Regions from separate parts of the Streptosporangium sp. NPDC053982 genome, predicted to be linked through region 2. Evidence: riboswitches for the same ligand, from Rfam matches in the RefSeq annotation. Region 2 holds a riboswitch; the other holds the start of a gene.
What was found. Region 2 has a riboswitch for S-adenosylmethionine ahead of ACZ6W9_RS04695 (aminotransferase class V-fold PLP-dependent enzyme). Riboswitches for the same ligand answer to the same signal wherever they lie in the genome.

Region 1: linked by a shared signal. The riboswitch ahead of thrC (threonine synthase) and the one ahead of ACZ6W9_RS04695 (aminotransferase class V-fold PLP-dependent enzyme) in region 2 are both predicted to bind S-adenosylmethionine.

Annotation. Positions count from the first base shown of each region.
Region 1 is NZ_JBVJKQ010000013.1:18,275-29,549, reverse strand. It holds gene groL (chaperonin GroEL) at 1-1,150, opposite strand, end outside; gene ACZ6W9_RS24010 (cold-shock protein) at 1,610-1,810, opposite strand; gene ACZ6W9_RS24005 (MoaD/ThiS family protein) at 2,145-2,420, opposite strand; gene thrC (threonine synthase) at 2,444-3,736, opposite strand; SAM riboswitch class I at 3,751-3,890, opposite strand; gene ACZ6W9_RS23995 (S1 family peptidase) at 4,020-5,720, opposite strand; gene ACZ6W9_RS23990 (trypsin-like serine protease) at 5,744-7,846, opposite strand; gene ACZ6W9_RS23985 (RNA polymerase sigma factor) at 8,135-8,692, opposite strand; gene ACZ6W9_RS23980 (alpha,alpha-trehalose-phosphate synthase (UDP-forming)) at 8,924-10,351, shown strand; gene otsB (trehalose-phosphatase) at 10,494-11,275, opposite strand, start outside.
Region 2 is NZ_JBVJKQ010000002.1:408,482-419,756, forward strand. It holds gene ftsH (ATP-dependent zinc metalloprotease FtsH) at 1-710, shown strand, start outside; gene folE (GTP cyclohydrolase I FolE) at 713-1,297, shown strand; gene folP (dihydropteroate synthase) at 1,680-2,531, shown strand; gene ACZ6W9_RS04670 (nuclear transport factor 2 family protein) at 2,528-2,968, shown strand; gene folB (dihydroneopterin aldolase) at 2,965-3,351, shown strand; gene folK (2-amino-4-hydroxy-6-hydroxymethyldihydropteridine diphosphokinase) at 3,348-3,845, shown strand; gene ACZ6W9_RS04685 (DUF3180 domain-containing protein) at 3,842-4,306, shown strand; gene ACZ6W9_RS04690 (NADH-quinone oxidoreductase subunit D) at 4,452-5,678, opposite strand; gene ACZ6W9_RS04695 (aminotransferase class V-fold PLP-dependent enzyme) at 5,696-6,976, opposite strand; SAM riboswitch class IV at 7,219-7,334, opposite strand; gene ACZ6W9_RS04700 (cytochrome P450) at 7,458-8,657, shown strand; gene ACZ6W9_RS04705 (hypothetical protein) at 8,813-9,166, opposite strand; gene ACZ6W9_RS04710 (hypothetical protein) at 9,163-9,633, opposite strand.

The DNA.
Region 1 (11,275 bases), on a different contig from region 2:
TCGCCGCGCCGGCCTTGATGACGGCCACGCCGCCGGCCAGCTTGGCGAGACGCTCCTGGAGCTTCTCGCGGTCGTAGTCGGAGTCGGTGTTCTCGATCTCGGCGCGGATCTGGTTGACCCGGCCGGCGATCTGCTCGGCGTCGCCGGCGCCGTCGACGATGGTGGTCTCGTCCTTGGTGACGATGACCTGGCGGGCCCGGCCGAGCTGGTCGAGCGTGGTGGACTCCAGCTTGAGGCCGATGTCCTCGCTGATGACCTGGGCGCCGGTCAGGATGGCGATGTCGCCCAGCATGGCCTTGCGGCGGTCGCCGAAGCCGGGGGCCTTGACGGCCACCGAGCGGAACAGACCGCGGATCTTGTTGACGACCAGGGTCGCCAGGGCCTCGGCCTCGACGTCCTCGGAGATCAGCAGCAGCGGCTTGCCGGACTGCACGACCTTGTCGAGGACGGGAAGGAGGTCCTTGTTCGCGGAGATCTTCGAGTTGACGACGAGGATGTACGGGTCGTCGAGGACGGCCTCCATACGCTCCGGGTCGGTGACGAAGTAGGGCGAGATGTAGCCCTTGTCGAAGCGCATGCCCTCGGTGAGCTCAAGCTCCAGGCCGAAGGTGTTGCTCTCCTCGACGGTGATGACGCCTTCCTTGCCGACCTTGTCCATCGCCTCGGCGATCATCTCGCCGATCTGCGGGTCGCCCGCGGAGATGGAGGCCGTGGAGGCGATCTGCGCCTTCGTCTCCACGTCCTTGGCGAGCTTGAGCAGTTCCTCGGAGACACGCTCGACGGAGGCCTCGATGCCCTTCTTCAGGCCCATCGGGTTGGCGCCGGCGGCCACGTTGCGGAGACCCTCGCGAACCAGGGCCTGCGCGAGGACGGTGGCGGTGGTGGTGCCGTCACCGGCGACGTCGTCGGTCTTCTTGGCGACTTCCTTGACGAGCTCGGCCCCGATCTTCTCCCACGGGTCCTCGAGCTCGATCTCCTTGGCGATGGACACACCGTCGTTGGTGATCGTGGGGGCGCCCCACTTCTTCTCCAGGACGACGTTGCGGCCCTTCGGGCCCAGGGTCACCTTGACGGCGTCCGCGAGCTGGTTCATACCACGCTCGAGACCGCGCCGGGCGTCCTCGTCAAACGCGATCATCTTGGCTGCCATACGGCTAGACCTCCCGAACACAGGGTGGCTTGCACCGGATCGAGCCGACGCCCGCGACGGCATTCGGATCCGCGACTCCGTTCGGCGGATCCCATCGTCCCGATCCAGGGTTGGCACTCGCCCTCGGTGAGTGCCAACAAACTATTTAGCACTCTACCCTGTCGAGTGCAAGCGACGTCGCGTTGACCTGCCCGGGAGGTGACGGCCTCCCGCGACGACCCGTTACGGCGGACGCCCCGCACGGTCTCGCCCCCGGCCACCGCCCCGCGCGACCGGATCCCGGCCGCCGTGTCCCGGCGGATTCGGGCCTCCGGCACGGAGAGACCCCGGTACGGCGAGGGCCCGGCCCTCCGAGGGGACACGGTGGACCGGGCCGGCGCGCCGAGGGCCCGCGTGGACTGCGCTGCCACGGGGGTCCGTCCGGCGCGCCCCTTTTGCGCGTCCGGGGGGACGGCTGCCTCAGACGGCCCTCACGGACTCCGCCTGCGGGCCTTTCTGCCCCTGGGTGATCTCGAACTCGACCCGCTGGCCCTGTTCGAGTGCGCGATAGCCGTCCATCATGATCGCGGAGTAATGGACGAACACATCCTTACCACCGTCTACCGCGATGAAGCCGTAGCCCTTGTCCGCGTTGAACCATTTGACGGTGCCTTGCGCCACTTCCGACTCCTCTTACTGGACTTGAGGACATCGCCCATTCCTCTCGCGACGTCCTCAATCTCCGAGGCGGACACATCGCCTGCGTCGATCGTTCTCGACCATACCTGTGGTACGCCGTAGGGCAACAGAGTCAACCAGCAAACTGCCGCTTTACGTACGAATGCAGCACGAGAACATAGTTTTGCCATCGGGCCCGCTGATCAAATATTGCATTATTTCAACAAGCGCCGATATGGACATCCTCCCGAAAGCGCGACACCCGCCCCGGCCAGGCCGGAGCGGGCGTCGGCGGGCGCCGTACGGGACGGCGGCCCGGAGCGCGGGGACGACGGGGTCAGCCCCCGGCGACCGCCGGGATGATGGAGATCTGGACGCCGGACGGCGTCGCGGTGTCCAGGTTGTCGGCGAAGCGGACGTCCTCATCGCCGACATAGACGTTGACGAACCTGCGAATCTTGCCGGAGTCGTCGAGAATCCGGGCGCCGATCCCGGGGAAGTCGGCGTCGAGTTTCCGCAGCACCTCGCGGAGGGTCTCACCCTCGGCGTTCACCTCGGCCGCACCACCGGTGTACGTCCGGAGAATTGTCGGAATCCGTACAGAGACACTCATTATTAAGCACCTTTCCGGTGATTTCAGGCGATGACCGAGCGGAATTCGTCAAGCGAGGGGCGGATGACCGCGGTGGGACGGGCCTCGCCCGCCACCGCGTCGAGGGTCTTCAGGCCGTCACCGGTGTTGAGCACCACGGTCTCGGCGTCGGGGTCGAGCCGCCCCTCGGCGGCCAGCTTGCGCAGCACGCCGACCGTGACGCCGCCCGCGGTCTCGGCGAAGATGCCCTCGGTCCTGGCCAGCAGCCTGATCGCGGCGACGATCTCGGCGTCCGTGACGTCCTCCACCGCGCCGCCGGTGCGCCGGGCGATGTCCAGCACGTAGGGGCCGTCGGCCGGGTTGCCGATGGCCAGCGACTTGGCGATCGTGTCCGGCCGTACCGGGCGGATCACATCGTGACCCGCCTTGTAGGCGGCCGAGACCGGCGAGCAGCCCTCGGCCTGCGCGGCGAAGATCCGATAGGGCTTCTCCTCGACGAGCCCGAGCGCGATCAGCTCCTTGAACCCCTTGTCGATCTTCGTGAGTTGGGAGCCGGACGCCACCGGGACGACGATCTGGTCGGGGAGTCGCCAGCCGAGCTGCTCGGCGATCTCGTACGCCAGGGTCTTGGAGCCCTCGGCGTAGTACGGGCGCAGGTTGACGTTGACGAAGCCCCACCGCTCACCCAGCTCGTCGCCGATGAGCTCCGAGCAGAACCGGTTGACGTCGTCGTAGGTGCCCTCGATGCCGACGAGCTTCCCGCCGTACACCGAGGCCATGACGATCTTGGCCTGCTCCAGGTCGGCGGGGATGAACACGCAGGCGTCCAACCCGGCGCGGGCGGCGGCCGAGGTCACCGCGCCGGCGAGGTTGCCGGTGGAGGAGCACGACAGGGTGTGGAAGCCGAAGTTGCGGGCCGCCTCGACGGCGATGGCCACCACGCGGTCCTTGAACGAGTGCGTCGGGTTGCCCGAGTCGTCCTTCACGTGCAGCGAGCGCAGGCCCAGCTCGCGGGCGAGGTTGCCCGCGTCGACCAGCCTGGTCCAGCCGGGCTCCGTGTTGGGCCGGGCGGCGACGTTCTCCGGGACGGGCAGCAGCGCGCGGTAGCGCCAGATGTTCGCCGGGCCGGCGGCGATCTGCTCGCGCGTGACGCGCCCGAAGTCGTAGGCGATCTCCAGGGGGCCGAAACACTCGATACAGGCGAAGCTCGGGCCGAGGTCGTAGCGGGTGCCGCACTCCCGGCAGGAGAGGGCCACGGCGGGGCCGAAGCGGCCGTCGGGCGCGGTGCCGGCGGAGACGGGGGCGGAGGTGGGGATCCGTGTTTCTGCGAGCGCCATGAAGCGAGGCCTTTCCCTCATCTTCGTCCGCGACCACCCTGGCCACGGACCGGAATTGGCACCTGTCCCGGCCGACCCCGCCATGTCGCGAGTTTGAACCGGGAGGGTTGCCGGGGCTTCGCAGGGCCGGTCCCTCCACCCCTCTGGATGAGCAATATGAAGTTGTGGACCCGATGAACGGGTCTCTCGCACTTTACCCCGGCCGCCGGGCGTTCTGACCAGATGTCTCACTGTGCGAGACGACGCGTGTCATTCCCCGGACGACGGACGGTGAAAAGGCCCGTCACGGGTGACGGTACCCCAGGAGGAAGGGCCCGCCGCCCGCCACGGCGACCACCCGGTAGCGGTAGTAGCCGGGCGTGCCCTCATAGGTGATCGTCTCGAAGGGGTACGGGCTGACCGAGGAGGCGACGGTCCGCCAGCCGGAGCCGGCCGCCCACTTCTCCAGGTACAGGTCGACGTCGGTGCCGTCGTTGGAGTTCACGCAGCCGTAGTGGGTCCCGGCGGTCCTCGACCGGTAGTAGCCGCTCCTCGCCCGGTTCCGGGGGTTCACGGGCCGGTAGGCGGCCTGCCCCTCCTTCAGGATGCTCTGGGCGGAGGCGGGATAGCCGGTGCAGGTGCCCGTGGTCGGCCGCAGGGTGCCGTCGACGGTCAGCAGGGTCAGGCCGTACGTCGAGAGGATCTTTGCGACCGGCTGGAAGTAGCTGAACCCGGAGCCCGGGAAACAGGAGCCGGAGCCGCCGGAGAGCACCCCCTGGGCCTGGTCCACCGAGACGAACGGGCCGCCGGAGTCGCCCCGGTCGGCGCAGACGCTGGTGCGGGTCAGCCCGAAGACGTTCCCCTGCGGATAGGAGACGCTGACGTCGCGCTGCAGGATGAGACCGCAGTACCAGTCGGAGGTGGAGCCGGACCGGCACACCGACGCCCCCTCGATGGCCGGCCGGTCCCCGGCGATGGGCAGGACGCCGCCGTCGGCGTTGCCCACCGTAGGCTTGGGCGTCCAGTCGTCGTTGACCTGGATCCAGGAGAAGTCGCTCGACGGGAACACCGACCCCCGGAAGACGCCCTGGGGCACCCGGTTGTAGCCGTTGGTCTTCTCTCCCACCTTGCCGCAGTGGCCGGCGCTGACGAAGCCGCCCGCGCCGCCGTGGAGCACGGAGAAGCCGACCGTGCAGCGCAGAGAGACCCCGACGTAGAAGGGGCTGCCCCCCACCAGGTCGTAGAGCGGCCGGGGACGCTCGGTGGACGGCACCACCACGATCGTCCTGCCGTCCACGCCGATGTCCCTGATGACGGCCTCGGTCTGCACCGGCTCCTCGGACAGCACGACGACCTTGTTGTTCCGCACGTCGACGTAGCGCACGCTCCCCCCGCCCGTCGGGCGGGCGGGCAGCGCGGCGTCGAGCTTGTCCTTGACCGCGCCGAGTTCGACCAGCGAGTGCTCGACGACCTCGGCATGAGCGCCCTGGGCGACGATTTTGGGGATGTCGTCGGGGTCGGTGGTGGCCACCACGAGGTTCTGCGCGACGGTTCCCTGGAACCACGAGCCGCCGAAGCGGTCGCCGAGCGCCACCCGCAGTCTCGCCTCGACCGGAGCCAGGCGGATCTCGTTGAGCAGCCGGGCCTGGGCCTGCTCGGCGCTGAGGCCGAGGTCGCGCTGGAGGGCCTGGAGCATGCCCGGCGGCGGCGCGTTGTACGGCAGGCCCGCCCGCCCGGCCTGCCGCGCCCGCCCTCCGCGCTCCGTGGAGTCGTGCCGAGACCGGACCGCGGCGGGGCGCACGCGGGCTCCGCGGCCGGGCCGCGCCGCGGGGAGACCCGCGAGGGCTCCGCGCTCGGGCCGCGCCGCCGGGAACCGTACGACCGGGGCGTCCCGGACGGCGGCCAGGGGCTCGGGCTCCGCCCGGACCGCCGAGGGCGTGACGGCGGCGAGCACGGCGGCGGAGAAGAGGGCACATCCGGCGGCTACGGCGCGACCGTGGAACATACGACCTCCCGGGGGTCCGTCCTTCAGGGCAGGTCGTGCTGGTAGCCCAGCGTGTAGCCGCCGGAGCCGCTCGCGGCGGTCACCCGGTAGCGGTAGCGGCCGGCCGGTCCCTGGTAGCGGAGCGTCTCGTCGGGGTTCGGACCGGTCTCACTCGCCACGGTGACCCAGCTCCGGCCGTTCCACCTCTGCAGGTAGAGGTCGAAGTCGCTGCCGTCGGGGCCGTCCAGGCACGCCAGATGGACCTCGGTCGCCGTCGTCCGGTAGTAGCCGCCGCTCGGCAGGTAGGCGGAGCGGCCCAGGGCGAGCGTCCCCGGGGTCGTGGTCCGGTAGCACGGGCAGGCGCACTCCGGTTCCGGCTGGGCGAGCCCGCCGGCCGCCGGCTCCCCGCCGGACCGCGTGGACGGCGCGGCGCCTCCGTGACAGCCGCGTACGGCCTCAGCGGTCTCCGGGGCGCTCGGGGTTCCCGAAGCGGTCGGGGTCTCCGGAGCTGCCGTGACGCCCGGAGCCGGGGTTCCGGGAGCCGGGGCGCCCGGGGTGTCCGGGGTTCCCGGCGTCACCGGGACCGCCGGCGGAAGCGGGGCGGTGTTCGTGTAGCCCAGCGTGTAGGGGCCGGAACCGGTGCGGGCGTTCACCCGGTAGCGGTAGCGGCCGGCCGCGCCGAGATAGGAGATCGACTTGTCGGCGGCCGGACCGGTGTCGCTCGCCACGACGACCCAGCTCCGGCCGTTCCACCTCTGCAGGTAGAGGTCGAAGTCGCTGCCCGCCGGGCCCTCCAGGCAGCCGGTGTGCAGCCTGTAGGCCGTGGTCCGGTAGTAGCTTCCGCTCGGCTGGTAGGCGAGACCGCCCACGCTGAGCGTCCCGGCCACCCGCCGCGGGTAGCAGGGGCAGGCGCAGCCGGTCTCCGGCGGGACGGGCTCGTCGACCACCAGGCTCACGCCGTAGGCGGAGAGGATCTCGGTGACCGGCTGGAAGACCGTCTCGCCTCCCGCGGTGCAGTTGCCGTTGCCGCCCGACAGGACCCCCTGGGCCTGGTCGACGGAGACGAACGGCCCGCCGGAGTCGCCCGGCTCGGCGCAGGCGTCGGTGAGGGTGAGCTGCGAGACCGTCTGGGTCTCGTCGTAGACGACGGTGACGTCGCGCTGCCGTACGGTGCCGCAGTGCCAGCCGGTCGTCGAGCCGGACCGGCAGACCGACGCGCCCTCGATCGCCTCCCGGGAGCCGGTGACGCCGATCGTGCCGCCGGTGCTGACCACGTCCGGGGTGGGCCGCCAGTTCGTGTTCACCGTGATCCAGGAGTGGTCGTCGCCGGGGAAGCTGGAGCCCTCGAAGACGCCCTGGGCGACGTTGTTGTACCCGGTGGTGACGCTGCCCGCGTCGCCGCAGTGTCCCGCGCTGACGAAGCCGTTCTGGGCGCCCTTCGTGGCGGAGAAGCCGACCGAGCAGCGCCACGCGCTGTCGATGCGGTAGGCGTCGCCGCCCCGGAGGTCGTACAGGGGCCGGAACCGCCTGGCCGAGGCCTCCACCCGCACCGCCTCCTGGCTCACGCCGGTGAGCCCGACGAGGTTGCGGGTCTGCTCCGGCACGGTCGTACGGATGACCACCTGGTTGGTGCGGACATCGACGTACCTGGCGAAACCGCCCGCCTCTCCCGCGGCGGCCAGATCCTTGTCGAGCTCGTCCTTGACCGCGGTGAGCCGGGCCAGCGACCGGGCGACGATCTTGGGCTGGGCGCCCGCGGTGGTGATCAGGGGAGCCGCGGCGAGGTCGGTGGTGGCCACGATCAGCACCTGCGCGACCCTCCCCTCCAGCCAGGAGCCGCCGAAACCCGCCCCGAGCTCCCGGCGGAGCCGGGCCTCGATCGGCGCGTACCGGATCTCGTTGTCCAGCCGGGCCTGGGCCTCCTGTGCCGTGAGGCCGAGGTCGCGCTGGAGCGCCTCGATCATGCCGTGCGGCGGTTTCCGGACGCTCCGGGCGCTCGAAGCGCCCCCGGAGCTCAGGGGGTTCCGGAGTTCCTGCGCCTTACCGACATCCTGGGCCGCGGAGAACGCCGGGGCCACGGGGGTCGTCACGACGAGGGCGACGGCCGCGAGGACGCACCCCACGGCGACTGGACGTCTGCGAAGCATGGATCTCTCCCCTGGCGCTGACGGACACGGCGCGAGGGGAGACCGGCGCGCACCACGGCCGATCACCGGGTACGGGCGGCACCACTCTAATCCGCCCATCAGGCGAAAGGCCGGGAAAGCCGGACGACACGCGGGGACGCCTCCGAGCGGAGACCCGGAAGCCGGACGACACGCGGTCGCATCCGCGGAACGACGCCTCAGAAGCCGGGCGAGACGTGAGCGCGGGAGCGTTCCCGGGGCCGCCGGGTTTCGGGTGACCGGGCGGCGGGTGTGTCCCGGAGCGGGGCCTCAGAAGCCGTAGGCGTCGCCCAGGGCTCCCTGGACGTACTTGCGCGCCTGGTGGATGCGCGATTTGGCGGTGCCGAGCGGGATGCCGAGCTGCTCGGCCACCTCGCTGTAGTCGAGCTGACAGATGTCGCGCAGCACCAGCGCCTGGGCGAGGTCGGGCTTCTCCGCCTCCAGCGCCTCCATCGCGTCCAGCAGGTCGAGCCGTGAGCCGGCGATCACACTCACCCGGGCGACGTCGGGCCGCTGCATCGGCAGTTCGTCGGAGCTCTGCTCGGCCGAGCGCCGCTTCAGCGAGCGGTAGGTGGTGCGGGCGCAGTTGGCGGTGATGATGTGCAGCCACGTGCTGAACCGGGCGCGTCCCTCGAACCGGCCGATGTTCCGCGCCACCGCCAGCAGGGTGTCCTGGCACGCCTCCTCGGCGTCCTGCCGGTAGGGGAGGATCCGTCCGCAGTGCCGGAGGATGTCGGGCTCGATCCGTTTCAGCAGCTCGCCGAGCGCGCGGTGATCACCTCGGGCGGCCAGCCGGGCCAGTTCCTCGGTCGTCTCGTCCAGCGCCATCACGAAGCTCCTGATCGGCGGTCACGGTCGATCCATCCTAAGCTCCGGCCGCCCTTCCCTTGGCGTCGCCTTGACCGTTCACCCTCATCCGGCGGCCTCCGGCGCCCCGGCGGATGAGGCGGGAGCGATCCCCCCGGTAACCCGTACAGGTGGAAGACCAGGGCATTCTGCCCCAGGTCCGGCTAACCTTTTCAGTCCAGGCAAGCGCGTCCCTCAGCCGAAGGGATCCCGATGAGCGGCCCCATCCTGCTGGCCTCCAACCGCGGCCCCGTCTCCTTCACCCTCGCCGACGACGGCTCCCTCACCATGCGCCGGGGCGGAGGGGGCCTGGTGTCGGGCCTGTCGGAGGTGTCGCGGGACATCGACCTGCTGTGGATCTGCGCCGCGCTGTCCGACGGCGACCGCGGCGCCGTACGGCTGGCGCCCGGCGGCCGGCTCGACCACACGGGTTTCGACACCGGGGCGGTGCGGATGCTCGACATCCCCCCGGCGACCTTCCACCGCGCCTACAACACGGTGGCGAACTCCACACTGTGGTTCGTCCACCACCTGCTCTACGACACGCCCAACCGGCCGCAGTTCGACGCGAGGTTCCGCCGCGACTGGGAGTCCTACCAGGCGTACAACGAGGCGTTCGCGACGGCGCTGGGCGAGGAGGCGCCGCACGAGGCGCGGGTGATGGTCCAGGACTACCACCTGTCCCTGGTCCCGGCCATGCTGCGCGGCGAGCGGCCCGACCTGCGGGTGGCGCACTTCTCGCACACCCCCTGGGCCCCGCCGGAGTACTTCTCCCTGCTCCCCGACGACCTTCGGGTCGAGCTGCTCGAAGGCATCCTCGGCGCCGACCGGGCCGGTTTCCTCACCAGCCGGTGGGCTGGGGCCTTCATGGACTGCTGCGAGGCGGTGCTCGACGCCCGGGTGGACCGCGTGCACCGCACCGTCACCCACGGCGGCCGGACCACCCGGATCGGCGTGCACCCGCTGGGGGTGGACGGCGAGGCGCTGTGGGCGCGGGCCTCGGAGCCCGACGTCGAGTCGCACATGGCGGCCCTCCGCGACCAGGTGGGCGACCGCAAGCTGATCGTGCGGATCGACCGGACGGAGCTGTCCAAGAACATCGTGCGGGGCCTGTCGGCCTACCGGGAGTTCCTGGCGGATCATCCGGAGTGGCACGGCAGGGTGGTGCACCTGGCGTTCGCCTACCCCTCCCGCCACGACCTGCCCGAGTACCGCGAGTACACCGCCGCGGTGCAGCGCTGCGCCCAGGAGATCGAGGACGAGTACGCCACCGAGGACTGGAGCCCGCTGATCCTCAACGTCAACGACGACTACCCGCGTTCGCTGGCCGCCTACCGGCTGGCCGACGTGATGCTGGTCAACCCGATCCGCGACGGCATGAACCTGGTGGCCAAGGAGGGGCCGCTGCTGTCGCCGGGCAGCGCGCTGATCCTGTCGCGTGAGGCGGGCGCCGCCTCCGAGCTGGGCGAGAACGCGCTGCTGGTCAACCCCTTCGACGTGTCGGCCACGGCGACCGCCATCCACCGGAGCCTGGTCATGCCGGAGGCCGACCGCGTCCGCAGGGGCGCGCGGCTGACGGCGGCGGCCACGGCGCTGCCCCCGCGCCGCTGGTTCACCGACCAGCTCGCTTCCCTGGGCTGACCGCCGGGCCCCGCGCCTGGCGACCTGCCCGCCGCGGCCGGCGCGCCGTGCTCCGCCGCTCCGCCGTCCCTCGACCTCCGCCGTCCCTCGACCTCCGCCGTCCCTCGACCGGCGCCGCGCCGCGGGCCCGCCCGTGCCCGGTTCAGGCCCGGTCCGCGTCCCCGGATTCGATCGTGTCGGCGATCGAGGCGAACAGCTTCATCACCCCGTCGGGCCCGTCCACCACGATGTCGGCCTCCACCTCCAGCTCGGCCGACCCGCTGAACACCGTCACGCCGGGCAGGCCCGACGTCCGTACGGCCTCGAACGCCGCGATGTCGCCGAGGTCGTCGCCGGCGAACAGCACCGAGCGCGCGCCGCGCTCGCGCAGGAACGCGCCGAGCGCCATCCCCTTGTCCATTCCCGGCGGCCGCAGCTCCAGCACGAACTTGCCGGGCTCCACCGCCAGCCCGGTCTCGACGGCCAGCTCGGCGACCGGGTCGCGCAGCGCGGCGAGAACGCCCTGGGGGTCGTGGGCCCGCCGGGTGTGCACGGCCAGCGCCCGCTCCTTGTCCTCGACCACGACCCCGTCGAACGGCTCGACCAGCCGGGGCAGGCCCGCCCGCGCCCGGTCCAGGCCGGGGTGCGGCGGCGGCGAGGTGACCGTTCCCGCCTCCCAGCGTTCGAGGCCGTAGTGGCCGAGCACGACGACCCCGGGTATCCCGGCCAGGGAGCCGTACTCCACGGCGGTGGCCGCCGGGCGCCCGGTGACGATCGCCACGGCGCCGACCAGACGGCCGAGCCTGGTCAGTACGGCGACGCCGTCCGGGTGGATCCTGGCGTCGGCGGGGTCGGGCACGATCGGGGCGAGCGTGCCGTCGAAGTCGACCCCGATCACCGCCCCGGCGGGGTCGGCCGTGATCGCGCGCAGTCCGTCAGGGAGGT
Region 2 (11,275 bases):
TCGCGTACCACGAGGGCGGTCACGCCCTGGTCGCGCACGCGCTGCCCAACTCCGACCCGGTCCACAAGATCACGATCCTGTCCCGCGGCCGCGCCCTCGGTTACACGATGACGCTGCCCATGGAGGACAAGTTCCTCGCGACCCGCTCGGAGATGATGGACCAGCTCGCGATGCTGCTGGGCGGCCGCACGGCGGAGGAGCTCGTGTTCCACGAGCCCACCACCGGCGCCTCCAACGACATCGAGAAGGCCACCTCCATCGCCCGGCGCATGGTCACCGAGTACGGCATGAGCGAGCAGCTCGGCGCCCGCAAGTTCGGCAGCGGCCAGGCCGAGGTCTTCCTGGGCCGTGAGATGGGTCACGAGCGCGACTACTCCGAGAAGATCGCCTCGGCGATCGACGAGGAGGTCCGCCGCCTCATCGAGTCCGGGCACGACCAGGCGTGGGAGATCCTCGTCGAGTACCGCGACGTGCTCGACAACCTCGTGCTGGAGCTGATGGAGAAGGAGACCCTCTCCCGGGAGCAGGTCCTCCAGATCTTCGCCCCGGTGGTCGTCAGGGAGAAGCGTCCCTCCTATTCCGGTTACGGCAAGCGGCTGCCGTCCAACCGCCCGCCGATCCTCACTCCCAAGGAGCAGTCCGGTAACGGCGCGCTCCCGGCGGGCACCTCGGGCGCCTACCCGGACACCGCCCCGAGGGACGGTAGCTGAGCGTGGAGCCCGAACAGTCGGCGAGCATCGACTCGGCCAGGATCGAGAAGGCCGTCCGGGAGATCCTCATCGCGATCGGTGAGGACCCGGACCGGGACGGCCTTCAGGAGACCCCGGCCCGGGTCGCCCGCGCCTACGCCGAGCAGTTCGCCGGGCTGCGGCAGACGCCGGAGGACGTGCTGACCACGGTCTTCGACGTCGACCACGACGAGATGGTGCTCGTCAGGGACATCGAGGTGTACTCCACCTGCGAGCACCATCTGGTGCCGTTCCACGGCGTCGCCCACGTCGGTTACATCCCCAACCAGAAGGGGCAGGTCACCGGCCTGTCCAAGCTGGCCAGGCTGGTCGACGTGTACGCCCGCCGCCCGCAGGTGCAGGAGCGGATGACCTCCCAGATCGCCGACGCGCTCATGCGGGTGCTGGAGCCCCGGGGGGTCATCGTCGTGATCGAGTGCGAGCACCTGTGCATGACCATGCGCGGGGTCCGCAAGCCCGGAGCGAAGACGATCACCTCGGCGGTGCGCGGCGACTTCCGCAACAGTGAGAAGACCCGCGCCGAGGCGATGGCGCTCATCATCCGCTGAGTCCGTCGGACCCACTGGACCCATCGGGCCGCCCGTCCACCGGGCCCGGCCCTCGAAGCCCCGCCGGCGCCGCTCTCGCGGTTCCGGCGGGGCTTCGCCGTACGGGCCGGGCGGAAAGACCTGTCGGGCCTCCCCGGATCGGGTTAGTATCGCCACACTTGCCGGCCGTCCGGCATGCTCCGAGTTCCTGTTCCGAGCGCTTCCTCGATCGGCTGGCCGGGAAAGGCGACCCACGCGGGAGATGATCGCGAGAAGTGCCGTCCACCGCTCCGTGCGCCGTCCCGGCGCCGCCCGTCCCCCCGACCGGCCGGAACGGACCCGTCCTCTCGCAAGCCGGACCCACGATATGGGCGAAGCATGGGGAACGCCTAGGCTTGTCGGCATGACTACGTGGAAGGTGCCGGGGGTGCCCGGTCGCGGCCGGTGCCTGGTGATGGGCGTGGTCAACGTGACCCCCGACTCGTTCTCCGACGGCGGCCGCTGGTTCGACCCGAAGGTCGCCGTACGGCACGGTCTCGAGCTGGTCGAGCAGGGCGCCGACATCGTCGATGTGGGAGGGGAGTCCACCAGGCCCGGCGCGGCGCGCGTGCCGCTCGACGAGGAGCTGGCCCGGGTCGAGCCGGTCATCCGGGAGCTCAGCCGCGCGGGCGTCACGGTCAGCGTCGACACCATGCGGGCCGAGGTCGCCCGCGCCGCGGTGGACGCCGGGGCCGTGCTGGTCAACGACGTCAGCGGCGGGCTGGCCGATCCGGAGATGCCGAGGGTCGTCGCCGCGACCGGCGTTGCGTACGTGGTCATGCACTGGCGCGGCCACAGCCACGCGATGAACGACCGCGCGGTCTACGGCGACGTCGTGACCGAGGTACGCGAGGAACTGGCCAAGCGGGTGGCCTCGGTGCTGGCCGAAGGCGTCGCCGAGGAGCAGATCGTGCTCGACCCGGGACTGGGTTTCTCCAAGAACGCCGAGCACAACTGGGCCGTGCTCGGCGGGCTCGACCGGCTCGCCACGCTCGGCTACCCACTGCTCATCGGAGCGTCCCGGAAGCGTTTCCTGGGAAGGCTGCTCGCCGATCCGGACGGTACGCCACGGCCCTTCGACCGCAGCGACGACGCCACGCTCGCCGTGACGGCCATCGTCGCCCGGCAGGGGGCGTGGTGTGTGCGGGTGCACAACGTACGCCCGAACGCGGACGCCGTCCGCATCGCCGCAGCCGTCCAGGGAGCGAGAGCATGAGCGTCGACACCACCGCCGTCGAGACGGTCAACCAGTCGTTCTACACCGCGATCGAGAACGCCGACCTCGACCGGATGACCGAGATCTGGGCCGAGGACATGGACGGCCGGCAGGTGAGCTGCGTGCATCCCGGGTGGCCGATCGTGTCGGGCCGCCCGGAGGTGCTGCGCTCCTGGGCGCTGCTCATGGCCAACACCCCCTACATCCAGTTCGTGCTGACCGACGTCCGGGTGATGGTCATGGGCGACGTCGCCATCCTCACCTGCGAGGAGAACATCCTCACCGCGGGCGACGAAGGTGATTCCAGCTTCGCCGCGGGCAAGGTGGTGGCGAGCAACACCTTCGTCAGGACGGCCGAGGGCTGGAGGCTCTGGCTGCACCACGGTTCGCCCGTGCTGCAGAGCGACGACGACGAGGAGGAGGACGAGGCGGCGTGACAGATCCGACAGGCACCGACCGGATCAGCGTGCGGGGGTTGCGGGCGAGAGGACGGCACGGCGTGCTCGCGGCCGAGCGGGAGCTGGGTCAGGAGTTCGTCGTGGACGTCACGCTCTTCCTCGACACCGCCCCCGCGGCGGCAGCGGACGACCTGACGAGGACCGTGCACTACGGTGAGCTCGCCCAGGAACTGGTGAAGGTCGTGGAGGGCGAGCCGGTAGACCTGATCGAGACGCTCGCCCGGCGTCTGGCCGACGTCTGCCTGGCGTACGAGCCGGTGGAGTCGGCCGAGGTGAGCGTCCACAAACCGGCCGCGCCGATCCCGCTGCCGTTCGACGACGTGGTCGTGACGATCAGGAGAAGCCGGGAGGGCCGCGGATGAAGGTCGTGCTGGCGCTCGGCAGCAACCTGGGCGACCGCTTCGACACCCTGCAGGGCGCGCTGGACGCGCTCTTCGACGCGCCGGGGCTGGCCTTCGTCGCGGTGTCGCCGGTCTACGAGACCGACCCGGTCGGCGGCCCCGAACAGGGCCCGTACCTCAACGCGGTGGTGATCGCCGAGAGCTCCCTGGACCCCCGGACGATCCTCGAACGCGCCCAGAACGTGGAGAACGCCTTCGGGCGGATCCGGATGGAACGCTGGGGCGCCCGCACCCTCGACGTCGACCTCATCACGGTGGGGGACGTCGTCTCCGGCGACCCGGAGCTGACGCTGCCGCACCCCCGGGCGCACGAGCGGGCGTTCGTGCTGGTTCCGTGGTCGCGGGTCGATCCGGAGGCGACGCTGGCCGGGCGGCGGGTCACCGACCTGCTGGCCGGGCTGGACCAGGAGGGCGTGCGGCCGCGCGCGGATCTGACGCTGCAGAGGCCCGAGTGAGGCCCAGCCGCCCCGACGTGATCGTCGGGCTCATCGTCGTGTTCGGCGTCCTCACCTGGGTCGCGCTGAAGCCGTTCTACTCGTCCCTGCCGACCGTGCCGTGGACGGCGATCCCGACCGTCTTCCTGCTGGCGCTCGGCGAGGCGTACACCGGATGGATGACCAGGGCCCGGATCGAGCGCAGGCCGGACACCAAACCCGTCGAGCCGATGGCGGTGGCCCGCCTGGCCGCCCTGGCCCAGGCGTCGGCGTACGGCGGAGCCGTCTTCGCGGGCGTCTTCGCCGGGTTCGCCTTCTACACCGCGGACCTGCTGGAACAGGGCGTGCCACGCCGTGACTTCTTCATCGCCGGCGGCTCGTTCGTCGGCTGCGTGGTGCTGGTCTGCGCGGCGCTGTACCTGGAGCACTGCTGCCGGGTGCCCAAGGACCCCACCGAGAAGGGCCGGGAGGCCGGGCACTGAGGAGTCCCGGCCTTTCCCGCCGGTCGGCCACCCGGTGACCGTCCGGAGGCCGGGAGCGGCCGGGGAGCGGTGACCGGCCGGACCGTCTCCGGGGTCCGTCTTTCACCGGGGACGCCGGACCCGGACGCCGGGTCCGGCGGCGGCGTCACTTGTCGATGTCGCCGACCACGAAGAACATCGAGCCGAGGATGGCCACCATGTCGGAGACCAGGTGGCCGGGGAGCATCTCGCGCAGCACCTGGACGTTGTTGTATGAGGCCGAGCGGAGCTTCAGCCGCCACGGGGTCTTCTCGCCGCGTGAGACGAGGTAGTAGCCGTTGAGGCCGAGCGGGTTCTCCGTCCAGGCGTAGGTGTGGCCCTCGGGGACCTTGAGCACCTTGGGCAGGCGCTGGTTGATCGGCCCCGGCGGCAGCTCGCGCAGCCGTTCCAGGCAGGCGTCGGCCAGGTCGAGGGAGACCTTCACCTGCTCCAGCAGCACCTCGAACCGGGCGTGGCAGTCGCCGGCCTCCCGGGTGACGACCCGCACCGGCAGCTCGCCGTAGGCGAGGTAGGGCTCGTCCCGGCGCAGGTCCATGTCCACGCCGGAGGCACGGGCGATCGGGCCGCTCACGCCGTACTGCATGATCGTCTCGCGGTCCAGGACGCCCACCCCGCGGGTGCGGGCGAGGAAGATCTCGTTGTCCACGATCAGGTTCTCGATGTCGGGCAGCCGCCGCCGCACGTCGGCGACGGCCCGCGCCGCCCGCTCCGACCAGCCCTCGGGCAGCTCCTCCTTCAGGCCGCCGACCCGGTTGAACATGTAGTGCATCCGCCCGCCGGAGACCTCCTCCATCACGGCCTGGAGGGTCTCGCGCTCACGGAACGCGTAGAAGACGGGGGTGATCGCGCCGAGCTCCAGCGGGTAGGAGCCGAGGAACATCAGGTGGCTGAGCACCCGGTTCAGCTCGGCCAGCAGCGTGCGGGTCCAGACGGCCCGGGGCGGCGTCTCCATGCCGATCATCCGTTCCACCGCGAGCACCACGCCCAGCTCGTTGGCGAACGCCGACAGCCAGTCGTGCCGGTTGGCCAGCACGATGATCTGCCGGTAGTCGCGCACCTCGAACAGCTTCTCCGCGCCGCGGTGCATGTAGCCCACGACGGGTTCGGCCGAGCTGATCAGCTCTCCGTCCAGGGTGAGCCGCAGCCGCAGCACCCCGTGGGTGGAGGGGTGCTGCGGTCCGATGTTGAGGACCATGTCCTCGGTGGCGAGCTCCTTGCCCTGCGCGCCGGGAGCCACCGGCCCGTCAGCCGGGGCCGGCCGTACGGCCTCCGCCCCGGCCCCGATGCCCACGTGCAGCTCCCGGGACGCCCCTTCGGTGCGACGCTCACTCATAGGGCTATGCTCCCACGTCAGCGTCGCGCGGCAATCTCCCGCAGGGCGGACACCAGGCGGTCCACGTGCTCGTCGACGGTGCCGATGCCGATCGACGCGCGGACGGCCGAGGCGGTCCCGTCGTCGCAGCCGCCGTCGGCGGCGTCCGGCCGCCGCGGGTCGCGGTCGGCGTCCGGGCGGTGGGCGTCCAGGAGGTGCCGGACGAAGGGGTGGGCGCAGAACCTGCCGTCCCGGACGCCGATGCCGTACTCGGAGGACAGTATCTCGGCGACCTCCCGGGCGGTACGGCCGGCCACGGTGAAGGAGACGATGCCGACGCGGGGATGGGCGGGGTCCCACAGGGACAGCTCACGAACCCCCTCGATCCCGGCGATCCCGGCACGCAGCCGGGCGAGGAGACGCTCCTCCTCGCGGACCAGCGCGGTCCAGCCGGTCGCGGTCAGCGCGTCGCAGGCGGCGGCGAGGGCGACGGCGCCGAGGACGTTCGGGGTGCCGGCCTCGTGGCGGGCCTCGGGGTCGTCGTGCCAGTCGGCCTCCCCGCCGTCCGCGACCGCCCGCACCGCACCCCCGCCGCGCAGGTACGGCTCGGCTCCGGACAGCCAGTCCGGGCGGCCGATCAGCGCGCCCGTGCCGAACGGCGCGTAGAGCTTGTGACCGGAGAAGACCACGTAGTCCAGGTCGAGCGCGGTCAGGTTGACCGGGCGGTGCGGGACGAGCTGGGCGGCGTCCACCAGGACGCGGGCGCCGTGCCGGTGGGCGATGTGCGCCAGCGCGGCGATCGGCCACAGCTCCCCGGTGACGTTGGAGGCGGCGGTCACGACCAGCAGTTTGGGGCCCTCGATCTCGGCGAGCGCCCGGTCCGCGGCGCGGACCGCCTCACCCGGGAACGCCGGCGGCGCCAGCCGTACGGCACGCCGCCACGGCAGCAGCGAGGCGTGGTGCTCGGTGTCGAAGACCACGACCGTGGTCCCCTCGGGCAGGCAGCGGGCCAGCAGGTTGGTGGCGTCGGTGGTGTTGCGGGTGAAGACCACCGCGTCGTCCGGGCGGGCCCCGGCGAAGGCGCGGACCGTGTGCCGGGCCCGCTCGTAGCGGGCGGTGGTGAGCTGGGAGGCGTAGCCGGCGCCGCGGTGGACGCTGGAGTAGGCCGGGAGCGCGGCGGCGACGGCGGCGCTCACCGGCTCCAGACAGGGCGCGCTGGCGGCGTAGTCGAAGTTGGCGTAGGGGACCAGCCGGCCGCCGCGGACCGGGACTTCGAGGTCAGCGCCGAGCACCGCCGGGATCCGCCGGGCCTCGGGCACGCGGGTCCCGGGGAGGGTGCTTCCCGGTACGGCGGTTCCCGGGACGGCCGGGGTGCTTCCGGCGGCGGGGGCGGCGGTTTCCGGGGCGGCCGGGGCGTTTCCGGCGGCGGTTCGCGTGGTGCGGTCGGCCACGTCGCCGGAAGCGGTGTCGGCGGGGGCGGTGGAGGCGAAGATCGTCAGGGTGGACACGCCCGTGCTCCTTAGGAGGTCATCGGACCCCAAGCCACGGCGTCGATGCGTGGAGTCCGCGCTTGCCCGGCGCACCTCGCGCCGGACCAGGTCCTCACCCGGGGCACCCCGCCGCGGACGCGAGGGTTGCCGGCCAGCTAGCCGGGGCTTGTCGCTGGCACTCATGACCTACCGGGGACTATAATCGACGACAGCGGCCCCGCCGCAAGCTCCGTGTCTCGGAATGCGGACAGATGTCTCGTGGATCTCCGGGGCCTTGGGGCCCGGCCACCTGGGACATTACGATGTCTACGTGCGCTTTGATCCTTGGAATCCGGAATTCGTCGCCCACCCTTACGACGTCTACGACGAGCTGCGACGCGAGCGGCCGGTCGGCTTCTTCGAGCCGACGGGCCAGTGGCTGATCGCCCGGCACGCCGACGTCAACGCGCTGCTGCGTGACCGCCGGCTGGGCCGGTCCTACCTGCACGTGGCGACCCACGCCGAGTTCGGCAGGCCGGACGACCCGGAGTTCCAGGACCCGTTCTGGCGGGTGATCAGGGCCGGGATGCTCGACGTCGAGCCGCCGGTGCACACCCGGCTGCGCCGGCTGGTCTCCAAGGCGTTCACCCCGCGCATGGTCGAGACGCTGCGCCCCAAGGTCGCCCGGATCGCCGGAGAGCTGGTCGAGGCGTTCGCCGAACGCGGCGGCGGCGACCTCATCTCCGAGGTGGCCGAGCCGCTCCCGGTGACCGTGATCGCCGAGATGCTCGGCGTGCCCGAGGCCGACCGGCACCTGCTGCGGCCCTGGTCGGCCGACATCTGCGGGATGTACGAACTCAACCCCTCGGTCGAGGCCCAGCACACCGCCGTACGCGCGGCCGAGGAGTTCTCCGCCTACCTCGTCGAGCTGGCGCGTGCCCGCCGTACCGACCCCGGCGACGACCTGATCAGCGCGCTCGCCCAGGTGGCCGACGAGGGCGACCGGCTCACCGAGGAGGAGCTGGTCGGCACCTGCGTGCTGCTGCTCAACGCCGGGCACGAGGCCACGGTCAACGTCACCGGCAACGGCTGGTGGTCGCTGTTCCGCAACCCGGCCGAGCTGGAACGGCTGCGCGCCGACCACGGCCTGCTGCCCAGCGCGATCGAGGAACTGATGCGCTGGGACACCCCGCTGCAGATGTTCGAGCGCTGGGTGCTGGAGGACATCACCGTGGGAGGGATCGACATCCCGCGCGGCTCGGAGGTGGCGCTGCTGTTCGGCTCGGCCAACCGCGACCCCGAGGTCTTCGCCGACCCCGAGCGCCTCGACGTGGGCCGGGTGGACAACCCGCACATCTCCTTCGGCGCGGGCATCCACTTCTGCCTCGGCGCGCCCCTCGCCCGGATCGAGCTGATCGAGTCGTTCGGCGCCCTGCTGCGCCGGGCCCCGAAGATGGAACTCACCGCCGAGCCGACCTGGGGCCCCGGCTACGTCATCCGCGGCCTCACGGCCCTCGACGTGAGGATCTGAACCCGTCCGTACGCCCTGCGGAGGTCGAACCGGACTCGCACCTTCACGGAAGGGCGGGACCGGCTTCGGTCCGGAGACTCGGCCCAAGGACATGAACCGACTCGGATCAGGCCGACTGCCTGCGATGACGTCTGGTTTCGCCCGGCGGTCGCCGACTACTCGGTGTCCTTGGGATGTCGAGGTGAGGCGTAGATCACCCATACGGTGCGGGTGTCGTCATCGATGGCATAGCGCACCCGCCCGCCGCTGGTGACTTCGAATTCCCACTGTTCCAGATCCTTGCCGTTGTGGCGATGAGTCGCGAGATCACCGCGTAGGCGATGCTGACGATCATGACTGGATCGCGAACGGGGGTCGGCCCGCAGTACCTCGAAGCATCGGCGCGTATTGGCCAGAGCGTGGCGGCACAGCTCTTCCCAGCCCCTGACCGCGTCACCGGTACCGAATCGAACATCCCACTCACCATCCGGTGGTGGCACCGTGACCCGGTCTCCGCGCTTGGGGCTCACGCCGAAACCCGCACGGGGCCGAAGTCGCCGCTCGTGGGCTTTCGGGCTTCGGCGTGGAGTGCGGGGTCGGCCTTGATCCTGGCGGTGGCCCGCCAGCCCGCGATGACCTCCTGGCTTGTGGTGTCGACATCCAGCTCAGCCGCGTCGGACAGCGCTTCGACCAGTTCCAGGGTGAAGGCGCGAAGCTCGTCCACCGACAGATGGCGAACCCAGGGGAAGACCTCCGGCATGGCGATGACCAGTGCGCGTGCGGTGGGGTCATGCTTGATCAACGCAAGGAACAACCGGGACGCGGTGGCCAGCGTTTGTTCGCGCTCTTCTTCGCGGTCCGCCGCGGTCAAGTAGAAATCCGGGGCGTCCCGATGCGTGACGCGCACGCGCCCCAGGCGCGCCGCGCGCTCGGCGACCGCGCGGGGATTCCGTGAGAGATCGGAAAAGGTCACCGCGTCGGCCTGGCTGGTGCTCACCTCTCGAATGTACATCAGAACGTATTCTGATGTCAGTCGGTCAACCCGGGAGGTCGCCTGTTGATCGGTGCCGAGTTCTGGGAGCGCGTCCCTGCGGAGGGTGAACCGGCCGGGAGCCCCCGCTCCTGCTGGCTGCGGGGTTACTCGGCTCGGATCGGTGATCGACTACCTGGGCCGGTCGATTGTCCTGCGGCTCTCCGCGCAACCCTTTCGGCATTCGGTATGACCGAAGATGTATTCGCTCTATGCGAAGCATGGCGCCGCCCATTGTTCCGACCATCCGCTGGCTGAGCCCCTGACTGAGATCCTCCGTTATGTGTACGGGCCCCACTGGAGTACCAGCGGCCCGGACCGTGTTCTCGGACCGGCCGCCAGGGCATGGCGGTGCGGGACGGGGGCGCTCCGCACCGCCATGCCGGTTCAGGGTGCGGCCACGTCATCCCGGCGGTTCGGTACGGCGTGCCGCCGCGCCGATCCCCGGATCGGCGCGCTGGAGCGGGAGCCAGGGAGTCGGCGGCGGGTGCGGCCCGGAGCCCCTCCGCCCCAGGCCGCACGTCGGCGACGCGGTGACGCGCACCCGAAGGCCGGCCCGCCGCCGCGTCCGTTCATGGGTGGCATCACGCCGGTGGAGCGGGCGCCAAGCCCACTCAAGGGGTCGTGGAACCCGCCGGGGAAGGCGGAAGGCCCGTTCCGGGAAGCCCACGGCCCGTAACACCTCGGAGCGGGCCGGATGACTCGGCCGTCCCTTCCGCGATGCCGCGCGGGCCGGGCATCCGAGCCGCCTCCTCCTGCCGGGCGACCTCGGCCCGAAGCTCCTCGAAGGTGTCGGCGTCCACGGTCCGGTACGGCGGGCCGTCCCACCGCGACCCCTCGGCGAAGGGGCGCTCCCGGCTGGCCCAGAACCGTCCGGCGTCGCTGCGGATGATCCGCCACCCGGGAATCGCCGGTCGGGATCGTGCGGTCTCGGGCTGTTCCACGGGTCGGACCTCCGTCATCGCGTCCAGGGCCTGTCCGCACGTCGGTGACGCCGGACGGATCGGTTCCAGGGGTCGTGCGGGTCCTGCTGCTCATGCGGGTCTCACCGTTCGTGTCGGTGGTCGCATTGGTCTCGCCGTTCCCATCGGCACGGGGAGGAACGGGGACCTCCGGGCTCCGGGACTCCTGCGGGACGGGTTCCTGAAGGACGAGCCGCGCATCCGGGGCGCGCCCGGCCGTCGGGGCCCGCCGTACGGGGGCCGGGGGCCGTCGGACCGCCGGGACGCCCGGCTCGGGGCGGCGCTGGGCGGGGACCAGGGGGATCACCTCGGCCGGCGCCACGGCGGAGGGCGGCGCGAAGCGCGGAACGCGCCTCGGCCCCAGCCGGTGACGCGCCTCCATCCGCGCGGCCATCAGCTCACCGGACGGCTGCGCGTAGTCGTGGTCGGCGGCTCGGCCGGGGCAGCCATGCGCGTACGGCGGGTGCCCGCAGTGGGCACACCCCATCGGCATCGGCGGCCCGTCGGCGAAACAGCCGCATCCGCTTACCGCGACCCGGTCGAGGACCGGAGCACTAGTGTTCGTCATGGGTCAGGAGCCACTTCCTGATCAAGGGCTCGTCAGACGTTGCGAGCGTCCTGGCGGGCCCGTCTAAGTGTCGTAGGAC